2 regions of the Nitrincola sp. genome follow, and region 2 is predicted to be linked to the other one. Evidence: predicted binding sites of a transcription regulator. Region 2 holds the regulator's gene; the other holds the start of a gene.

Region 1 (4,426 bases), on a different contig from region 2:
TGGAGAACGAAAAGCCCCAGGGCAAGACCATGCCGTATGATCAGATGATGGAAGAATGGATGGCCCAATAAGGCCGATCCATTCTGTGACAAGCCTCGGCCAGTCCGCAAAGCGACGGACTGGCCGAGGCTCTACCCATATTCTGACCAGCCATTACCTGCCTGACTCTACCTGCTCCATACCTGGGCGGCCAAACCAGTAGCCATTGCAATCCAGCTGATCATGCAGCGGGATGGTCGTTTCAGCCGGTGTCCAGCCATGACGTAACTGATCAAAGTGACTGACCACCTCAGCCATACCCTGCGCTTGAGGGCTGAGCCTCACCACATCGACCTGCAGCTGATGCATTAAAGGCAGCTGATCAACCAGATTGCAGCAAGCGCCGGACAGGGTCTGGATACCATTCAGCACAAAAACATCCTGTGCCTCCTGAGAGCGCATTAACAGGCCACCCTGATACTGTTGACAGACAAAACCACAGCGATCTTTGGGCAAATCATGGTAGCGCGCGGTAAAGCAACGCGATGACCAGGCCAGAGGCAGATGACCATAAGCGAATACTTCCGTTTCGACTGGCATGCCTTCCGCGGTGATGGCCTGTTGCATATCGGCCAGGGTTTCACGCGACAGCTCCACCGGAAAACACCAGCGTTGCAGCCCCAGGCTCACCAAACGCTGCAGTGTTCTTGGGTTATAGATATTCACCGCCGGTCCACTAACAAAGGGCACCTCGGCTTCAGACAGGAGTTGCAAGGCACTCTGATCATTGGCTTCCACCTGCCAACCCTGACTGGCGGCCAGATCAACCAGGCGCATCAGTTGTTTCAGATCCCCTTCTGATTCAATCAGTGTCTGGCTGGATAGCACCACCTGCTTACCCGCCTGCACTAGCTGGTTAGCAATACTGGCCCAGTCATCCAGTTTCAGCTCTCGGCGTCTGGCACACACGGTTTCACCCAGATAAACGATTTCTACCGGCCACTGACTGACTTGATCATAGAAAGCTTCAACTGCGGATTTTTTCCAGTAATACAGCAAGGGTCCCAAAGACAATTTCATCGCCAATTCCTACTTCCATTTTCTGTGATAAGCACCCAGTGTCGTCAGACTGCCCTCAGACAACTGACTTAACTGCCCTGCCCAGCGCTGCAACTGCGCTGGATCAGCGGCCGAGGTCCTGGCCTTATCGATCGCCTGCCGCCACACCTGTGTCACCTGCGCTACATACGCCGGACTGCGCTGACGCCCTTCAATTTTTACCGCAGCGATACCCATGGCTTGCAACTTGGGTAACAGATCCAATGTGGACAAGCTGACCGGTTCTTCCAGAGCATGATAGGTTTCATCACCGACAGCAAAGCGACCCTTGCACAGCGTCGGATAACCGGCTTTTTCACCTGCCAGGAAACGATCAATCAATACACCATTGAGCCGCGCTTCAAGACCAGAAGCGGTTTCCTGCCAACGTACTGCTTTGGCAGGTGAACAGGCGCCACGCGTATTAGGTGATTCATCAGTCAGATAGGAAGATAGGTAACAACGCCCTTCTGCCATGATGCACAGGCTACCGAAGGCAAACACCTCCAGCTCAACAGGACTCTGTTTGGCTAAGTCCTCGACCTGAGCAATCGACAGTACACGCGGCAACACCGCCCGCTTAATGCCAAACTGTTGTTGATAGAAAGTCAGCGCAGCACGACTGGTAGCCGAGCCCTGCACAGACAGGTGACGTGATAGATCAGGATAGGTCTGAGCGGCATAATCCAACAGCCCCATATCGGCCAGGATCAGCGCATCCACACCCAGTGCTGCGGCCTGATCCACAGCGCCGGTCCACTCGGACCAACGTGAGGGTTGTGGATAAGTATTGATAGCACAGAACACCCGACAGCCGCGACTCTGCGCATAGTCGACACCTTCACGCGCACGTTTGTCGTTAAAATTCAATCCAATAAACTGCCGTGCATTGGTGGCGTTCTGAAAACCGAAATAGACCGCATCGGCCCCTTCATCTACCGCCTTTTTCAGCGCCGGAAGATTCCCGGCAGGACAGACCAACTCCATGCATACCTCCAAAAATTTGGGCAAGCATAGCAGTTCATCGGCTGTGATAAGTTGATACTGGTCATGATCCGGTGGATACAAGTGATGGCAGTTCAATAAGCGCCATTAGCACGACTGGGTTAAGAATCTATCCCGTCTATTTCTGGCCAGTCTATTTCAACAGTATGCCCAGGACCTGCATCCAATAAGATGTAAAAATCACCCTCAGGACGCGGAAATCGGATGCGGGAGTGTTCATCCAGCGCGCTCGACAGAATCACGTCCTCATCATAGGTGATAACATCCAGTTGGGTGCCCTCAGCCCCGGAGCCATCGGAAAAACCACCTTGGCAGACAATGAATTCCCCCTCAAGTTTGCACTGACAGTGCGGAGAGTGCGCCCAGGCAGGCAAGGTAACCAGGCTGCTGAACATCAGTAGCGCTATACAAAAAAAGTGTTTCTTCGTTCTCATGATCCGTCCTCAGGTTAGTGCGCACAGGTTAGCGATTACGTCGCTGAATGAAGGTTACGGCGCTGGGTGAGGCGTCGGCCAAGGGCATGGACATCTGGTGCACAGAGCCATCCCAACCTTCCAGGGTCAGCCAGATATCGGCATCGGCCGTGGCGCTATCGGTAATGGGTACCGCGATAAACTGGCGATAAGGTGTCCCAAAGGAAATAGCGCCAGCGGTGCGCAAATTACGCGGTTTGCCAATACGTATATAGGCGGCTTTCACCTCCGGGATACAGGCCTGACAGAGTGACAGTGAAAAGGTTTTCATATGGCTGGCCACCCCATCTTTCCAGGGTGGAAGGGTATCCCACTCGGCCAGCTGAATCTGCCACGGCCCCACTTGATGCTGACCAAGGTCCCGTTCACCCAGGCCTTTTTCACCGCGTGTCATTGCCAGGTTATCAAAATAAAAAGGCATCGCCACGATTGGCAAAATCAGCAACAGAGCGCTTAGATGAAAGCGCCAACGAAACCACAGGCTGTTTTTATTACCGGATATAGTCTTCGCAGATATGGATGCTTGACTCATGTCCTTTCTCCTTCTTGTAAGGCATAAGCCGGTATCCGGGAGTCGGGCTGTTTGTTTGGCTGTTTTTTGATTTTTCTTTCCCGAAGGACGGCCGCCGTATCCCTGAAGGTACGTTTGGTCCAGATCATCATGCCGCTGAACACCATCATGGTCAGTAGTATGCCAAAGAAGAAATACACCAGTTTCAGGCTCAGACCGACAAAATCACCTGTGTGCAGCGGGCGCATAGAGCCGGTGATGATCTCAAGCCAGGATAGATCGGAAATCCGGCGTGTCTGTTCAATCTTGGCATTGTAGGGATTAACGCTAACGTTTTCGAACAGCAGCGGATAGCTGACGCTACGCCCGCCGATATTATAGTGCGCATAAGCATTCCACGGCATGGAGACAAAAGATGCCTGAAAATCTGGAAATGCCGTTTCGACAGCGGCAGTTGCTTCATCCAGGCTGATAAAAGGCGGGGTCTGGCTGTTGGCATCTAGCGGCGGGACATCGGCCCGGTCTACATAGATGGGTGGTCCAGCCGTTGAAAAGGATATTTGATTATCCTGCAGTATGCCTTGAAGTAAAAACCAGATGCTGGTGATCGAGATGATGGCAATAAAAGGAATAGACCAGATACCTGCCAGACGATGAAAATCACCCCAGAATACCCGTGCATTGACGTTGAAACGTAGTCGCGGGCGCAAGAAACCTCGCCAAAAACGTTTGTAAACCACAAGCCCCGTGACCAATGAAACCAGCATGGGGATGGCGGTGATACTGACCAGATACCACCCCCAACTGTAGCCATTGGTCCAGGGCATCAATAGCCAACCATGTAGGCCACGGATAAACTGGCGAAAATCAAAACGAGCGCTCTCCCCTTGTATGACACCGGTATAGGGATTCACGTATAAAGTCCGGGTCGTGGTGTCCGGGTAGCTGATATCAGCCGTCAGTGCAAACTGCGATTTTACCGGCCGAGAAATGGACTGAATAATCGCTTCAGGATGCCCTTCCTTCACCACCGCCACAATTTCATCAAAACTGAGCAGCGGGCCCGCCTGAGCAGGAGGATTGGCACGTGAGGCCGGATCAGCCAGCCACACGATCTCCTGACTAACCGTTGCGATGGTACCCGTTAGACAGATGAAAAATACAAATGCCCAGATCGGCATAGCCATCCAGCTATGCACTAGAAACCAGATTTTGGCACGGCTAGGTTTTGGTTTTTCCGCACCTGATTTAATCGATATAGAATTAGACATCAGACAGTAATTCCTCCCAGCTTACCGGTCAGAGCTTGTAGTCAAGCGAGAGTAAAACGCTTCTAGGCGCGCCATAGATCGCACCATAC
Region 2 (4,426 bases):
GTCGCATTGTATGGGATATGGATCTGATTAAACGCTACGATCTGTCAGGCCCACGCTATACTTCCTACCCGACAGCAGTGCAGTTTGATCCAGCACTTTCACCAGCCGCTCTGATCAGCGAAGGACAGAACTCAGCCGATAAAGCTGCGCCTTTGTCGCTGTATGTGCATATCCCCTTTTGTGCCCATGTTTGTTATTACTGTGCCTGCAACAAGGTCATCACCCGAAACCGTGACCGTGCTCAACCCTACCTGGATACTGTTTACCGCGAAATGAAGCAGCTATCGCAATGGTACAGTGATGACCGGATCGTGGATCAGTTGCACTGGGGTGGTGGTACACCGACGTTTATCAGTGATCAGCAGATGGATGAGCTGATGTCTGCTTTACGCAATCAATTCAATTTGCGTAATGATGACAAGGGTGACTATTCAATCGAAATCGACCCACGTGAAGCCAGCCCGGAAACACTGGAAGTACTGCGCAAAACAGGCTTCAACCGAATTAGCTTAGGGGTACAGGACCTGGACCCTAAGGTGCAGAGTGCCGTCAATCGCGTCCAGCCATTGGAACAAACCCAGGCCGTACTCGACAAGTCGCGTCAGCTGGGTTTTTCATCCATTAATATGGATCTGATTTACGGCCTACCGCATCAGTCAGAACAAAGTTTTGATGACACCCTGGATGTAGTGATCGGCATGAACCCCGATCGACTGTCAGTGTTTAATTATGCCCACCTCCCGGATCGCTTTCGCTCTCAGAAGCATATCAATCCTGACGAACTGCCCAGCCCGGAAACCAAGCTGGCAATACTGCAAAACACCATCGATAAGCTGCTGAATGCAGGTTATGTCTATATCGGCATGGACCACTTCGCAAAACCCGATGATACCCTGGCACTGGCCCAAGCAGCGGGCCAATTACATCGCAACTTTCAGGGCTACACTACACATGCTGAATGTGACTTGGTCGCCATGGGGGTTTCTGCAATCAGTCAGATCGGCCGGGTTTATTACCAGAATGAACATGACCTCGCCACCTATACACAAGCGGTGACACAACAGCAGCATGCCATCAAACGTGGTGTCTGTCTGAGTGATGATGACATTGTCAGAGGTGCGGTAATCAACCAACTGATTTGTCACTTTGAACTGAATCCTGCGACAATCGAGCAGCGCTTCAGCCTGAATTTTGATCAATATTTTGCCGCAGAATTAGCAGAACTTCAGCAGTTTGAAGCCGATGGTCTGATTCAGCGTCAAGGTCGCCAGATCAGCGTCACCCCTTCGGGTCGACTATTGATACGCCGTATCTGTATGGCATTTGATGCATATATACCGAAACAGCAGCCAACACGAGGCTATTCACGCATTATATAACGTCGGCTTTAGCAGAATAAGCTGAACTATTCTGGTGCAGCCTTCACCCTGCAGCAGAAATGTTACATAATGGCAGCTATAATTTTGAGTTCACGGGGAAGGCAAGCAGATGGAAGATAAAAAATCGACAGGTAAGCTCCACAGCCTGAATCAGGTTCATTGCAGCACCTGCAGTTTGAGTTCTCTTTGCCTTCCGGTATCACTCAACATGACCGAGATGGAACGGCTTGATACGATCATTGATAAAAGCCGACCCTTGAAAAAGGGTGATCATCTTTTCCGCCAGGGTGATGCATTTGGCAGTGTCTATGCCATTCGTGCCGGTTCGGTTAAAAGCTACAGCATCACTGATGACGGTGAAGAGCAGATCACCGGTTTCTTTTTTCCGGGTGAACTGGTTGGCCTGAGTGCTTACGACACATCGACCTATCCTGTCTCAGTGAAAGTGCTGGAAACCACCACCGTGTGCGAGATTCCCTTCGAACGCCTGGATGAACTGTCAGGGCATATGCCTGAACTTAGACGTCAGTTACTACGCACCATGAGTAAAGAAATCTGCAACGATCAACAGATGATGATGTTGCTGTCGAAGAAAAATGCCGAACAACGTGTAGCCAGCTTTCTACTCAAGCTTTCGCAGCGTTTTCATGAACGCGGCTACTCACCCAGTTTTTTCCGCTTATCCATGTCACGTAACGAGATAGGCAACTATCTTGGGCTGGCAGTCGAAACCATCAGCCGTATTTTCACCCGCTTCCAGACTTTAGGACTGATCCATGTAGATGGCAAAGAAGTCGAAATTCTGGATAACGGGAAGCTCAATGAGCACTCAGGCGAAGCACAAACGACTGATAATGCCTGCAAAAGCAGCCGCTAATCAGCACATTTATCAGTTGAATCACTTGCCTTCGGAGACATAAATGTCCTACGACGAATTTTATATCAAGTCGGTGATCCGCTCGATCCCTGACTGGCCTGAACCCGGTGTTGTTTTTCGTGATGTGACGCCAGTGTTTAAAGATCCCAAAGCCATGCGCATGGTGTGTGATGCGTTTATCCAGCGGTACATGAACACGGATATAACCCACATAGCCAGCATTGATGCCCGGGGCTTTATTCTTGGGTCAGTGGTTGCCTATCAGTTGAACCTGCCGATGATTCTGATCCGCAAGAAAGGTAAGTTGCCCGGTGATACTTTGTCACAGGAATACAATCTTGAATATGGCACAGCGGCCATCGAAATGCAGACAGACGCACTGCAACCAGGACCCGAGGCCAATGTACTGGTGTTTGATGACCTGATTGCAACGGGTGGCACAGTCATGGCCGCGTTATCCTTGATCAACAAGCTCGGCGGTAAGGTACATGAAGTCGCCGCACTGATTGATTTACCCGATCTGATGGGCTCTCAGAAAATCCAGGACAGCAATGTCGCCGTATTCAGTCTGCTGGCTTATGAGGGCCTGTAACAACCATGAACAGCTTTAAAAATTTGCTCTGCTACCGTTTTGAACCCGATTCAACCCTGTCACCGGAAACCCTCGAAAAAGCGCTTTCAGAACACCCTTTCACCCCCTGTGGACGCCATGAGTTACAGCGCAGTGGCTGGGTGGCGCCCTGCCCTTTTGCTGACTCACTGGTATTCACCAGTAGCGGTTATATGCTGATCACCCTGTTACGGGAAGAACGCATACTGCCAGCCAGCGTGATTCGTGATGAGGTGCAAGAGCGGGTCAGTCGTATCGAAGCGACCGATGCGCGCAAAGTCTACAAAAAAGAGAAAGACCAGCTTAAGGATGAAGTAGTGCTGGAGCTGCTCCCGCGCGCTTTCTCCAAACGACAGAGCTGCCGCGCCCTGCTGATGCCAGAGCAAGGCTGGCTGCTAATCGACTCAGGTAGTTTCAATCGGGGTGAGCTGTTGCTGAATGCGTTACGTGAAGCTCTCGGTTCACTGAAAGTAAAACCGCTTAACGTTAACCAGGCTCCAGCCAGCGTGATGACACAGTGGTTGCAAGATATCAACCAGGTCAGCAGTGGCTTTGAAGTGGATGATGAATGTGAGTTACGCGATACTTCAGCTGAAGGGGGCGTCATTCGTATCAAGGGGCAGCCTCTATTCAGTGACGAAATACGTGCCCACCTGGATACTGACATGCAGGTCACCCGCCTTGCAGTCACCTGGGAAGAGCAACTGAGCTTTGTGCTGCATGCCGACCTGACCCTGCACCGCCTCAAACTGACGGACCAGTATAATGAACAACTGGAACACGATCGTCCAGAAGATGAAGTGGCCGACTTTGATGCCGCTGTTACCCGCATGGGGCTGGAAATAAGCCGTTTGCTTCCGGCGCTGGCCAGCAGCTTCGGTGGCGAACCGGTCAGCGATTAATCTACCGGGAAACCTGATCACTAACTCGACAAAAAATAGCAGAGTGCAGTCATGTACAGCGTAAAAGAAAGTTTTTACACCCTGCAGGGAGAAGGTGCCCACGCGGGCCGCCCAGCTATTTTCTGTCGTTTTACCGGCTGCAACCTCTGGTCTGGACGTGAACAAGATCGTGCCTCAGCCGTGTGTAACTTTTGTGATACTGACTTTGTCGGCACAGATGGACAGAACGGCGGTAAGTTTGCTACGCCAGAGGCTCTGGTAACCCACCTGAAACGCTTTTGGCCACTCACCACCACCGAACCCCCTTATCTGGTTTGCACTGGTGGTGAGCCTGCGCTACAGCTGGATCAAGCACTGGTGGATGCCTTGCACCGGGAAGGATTCATCATTGCCGTAGAAACCAATGGCACCAAACCCCTGCCTGATGGCATCGACTGGATCTGCGTCAGCCCCAAAGCGGATACCCCCTTATATCTGCAAGGGGGGGATGAGCTCAAACTGGTTTATCCCCAGATCCAGGCCCTACCGGAGCGTTTCGAACAGTTGCATTTCAACCATTTCTATCTGCAACCCATGGACGGCCCAGCTCAGTCAGCCGCACTGGCGGCCTGCATTGACTATTGTAAAGCCCATCCGCGCTGGAAACTCAGCCTGCAAA

What was found. Region 2 encodes FNR, which switches genes on or off when oxygen is low (the NO sensors DNR and NnrR bind a similar motif). Its sites were predicted from a motif close to TTGATNTANATCAA; they were not measured.
Region 1: the regulator FNR is predicted to act here: its motif matches at 2,116-2,129, upstream of ubiU (ubiquinone anaerobic biosynthesis protein UbiU).

The regions. Positions count from the first base shown of each region.
Region 1 covers NZ_JBLXDN010000021.1:21,933-26,358, forward strand. Annotated here, with positions in the region: gene ACN0R1_RS14445 (ABC transporter substrate-binding protein) at 1-71, shown strand, start outside; gene ACN0R1_RS14450 (U32 family peptidase) at 154-1,059, opposite strand; gene ubiU (ubiquinone anaerobic biosynthesis protein UbiU) at 1,069-2,064, opposite strand; gene ACN0R1_RS14460 (hypothetical protein) at 2,184-2,516, opposite strand; gene ACN0R1_RS14465 (hypothetical protein) at 2,545-3,087, opposite strand; gene ACN0R1_RS14470 (PepSY-associated TM helix domain-containing protein) at 3,084-4,337, opposite strand; gene ACN0R1_RS14475 (TonB-dependent siderophore receptor) at 4,366-4,426, opposite strand, start outside.
Region 2 covers NZ_JBLXDN010000003.1:66,270-70,695, reverse strand. Annotated here, with positions in the region: gene hemN (oxygen-independent coproporphyrinogen III oxidase) at 1-1,379, shown strand, start outside; gene fnr (fumarate/nitrate reduction transcriptional regulator Fnr) at 1,489-2,256, shown strand; gene ACN0R1_RS03785 (adenine phosphoribosyltransferase) at 2,300-2,848, shown strand; gene ACN0R1_RS03780 (recombination-associated protein RdgC) at 2,854-3,768, shown strand; gene queE (7-carboxy-7-deazaguanine synthase) at 3,820-4,426, shown strand, end outside.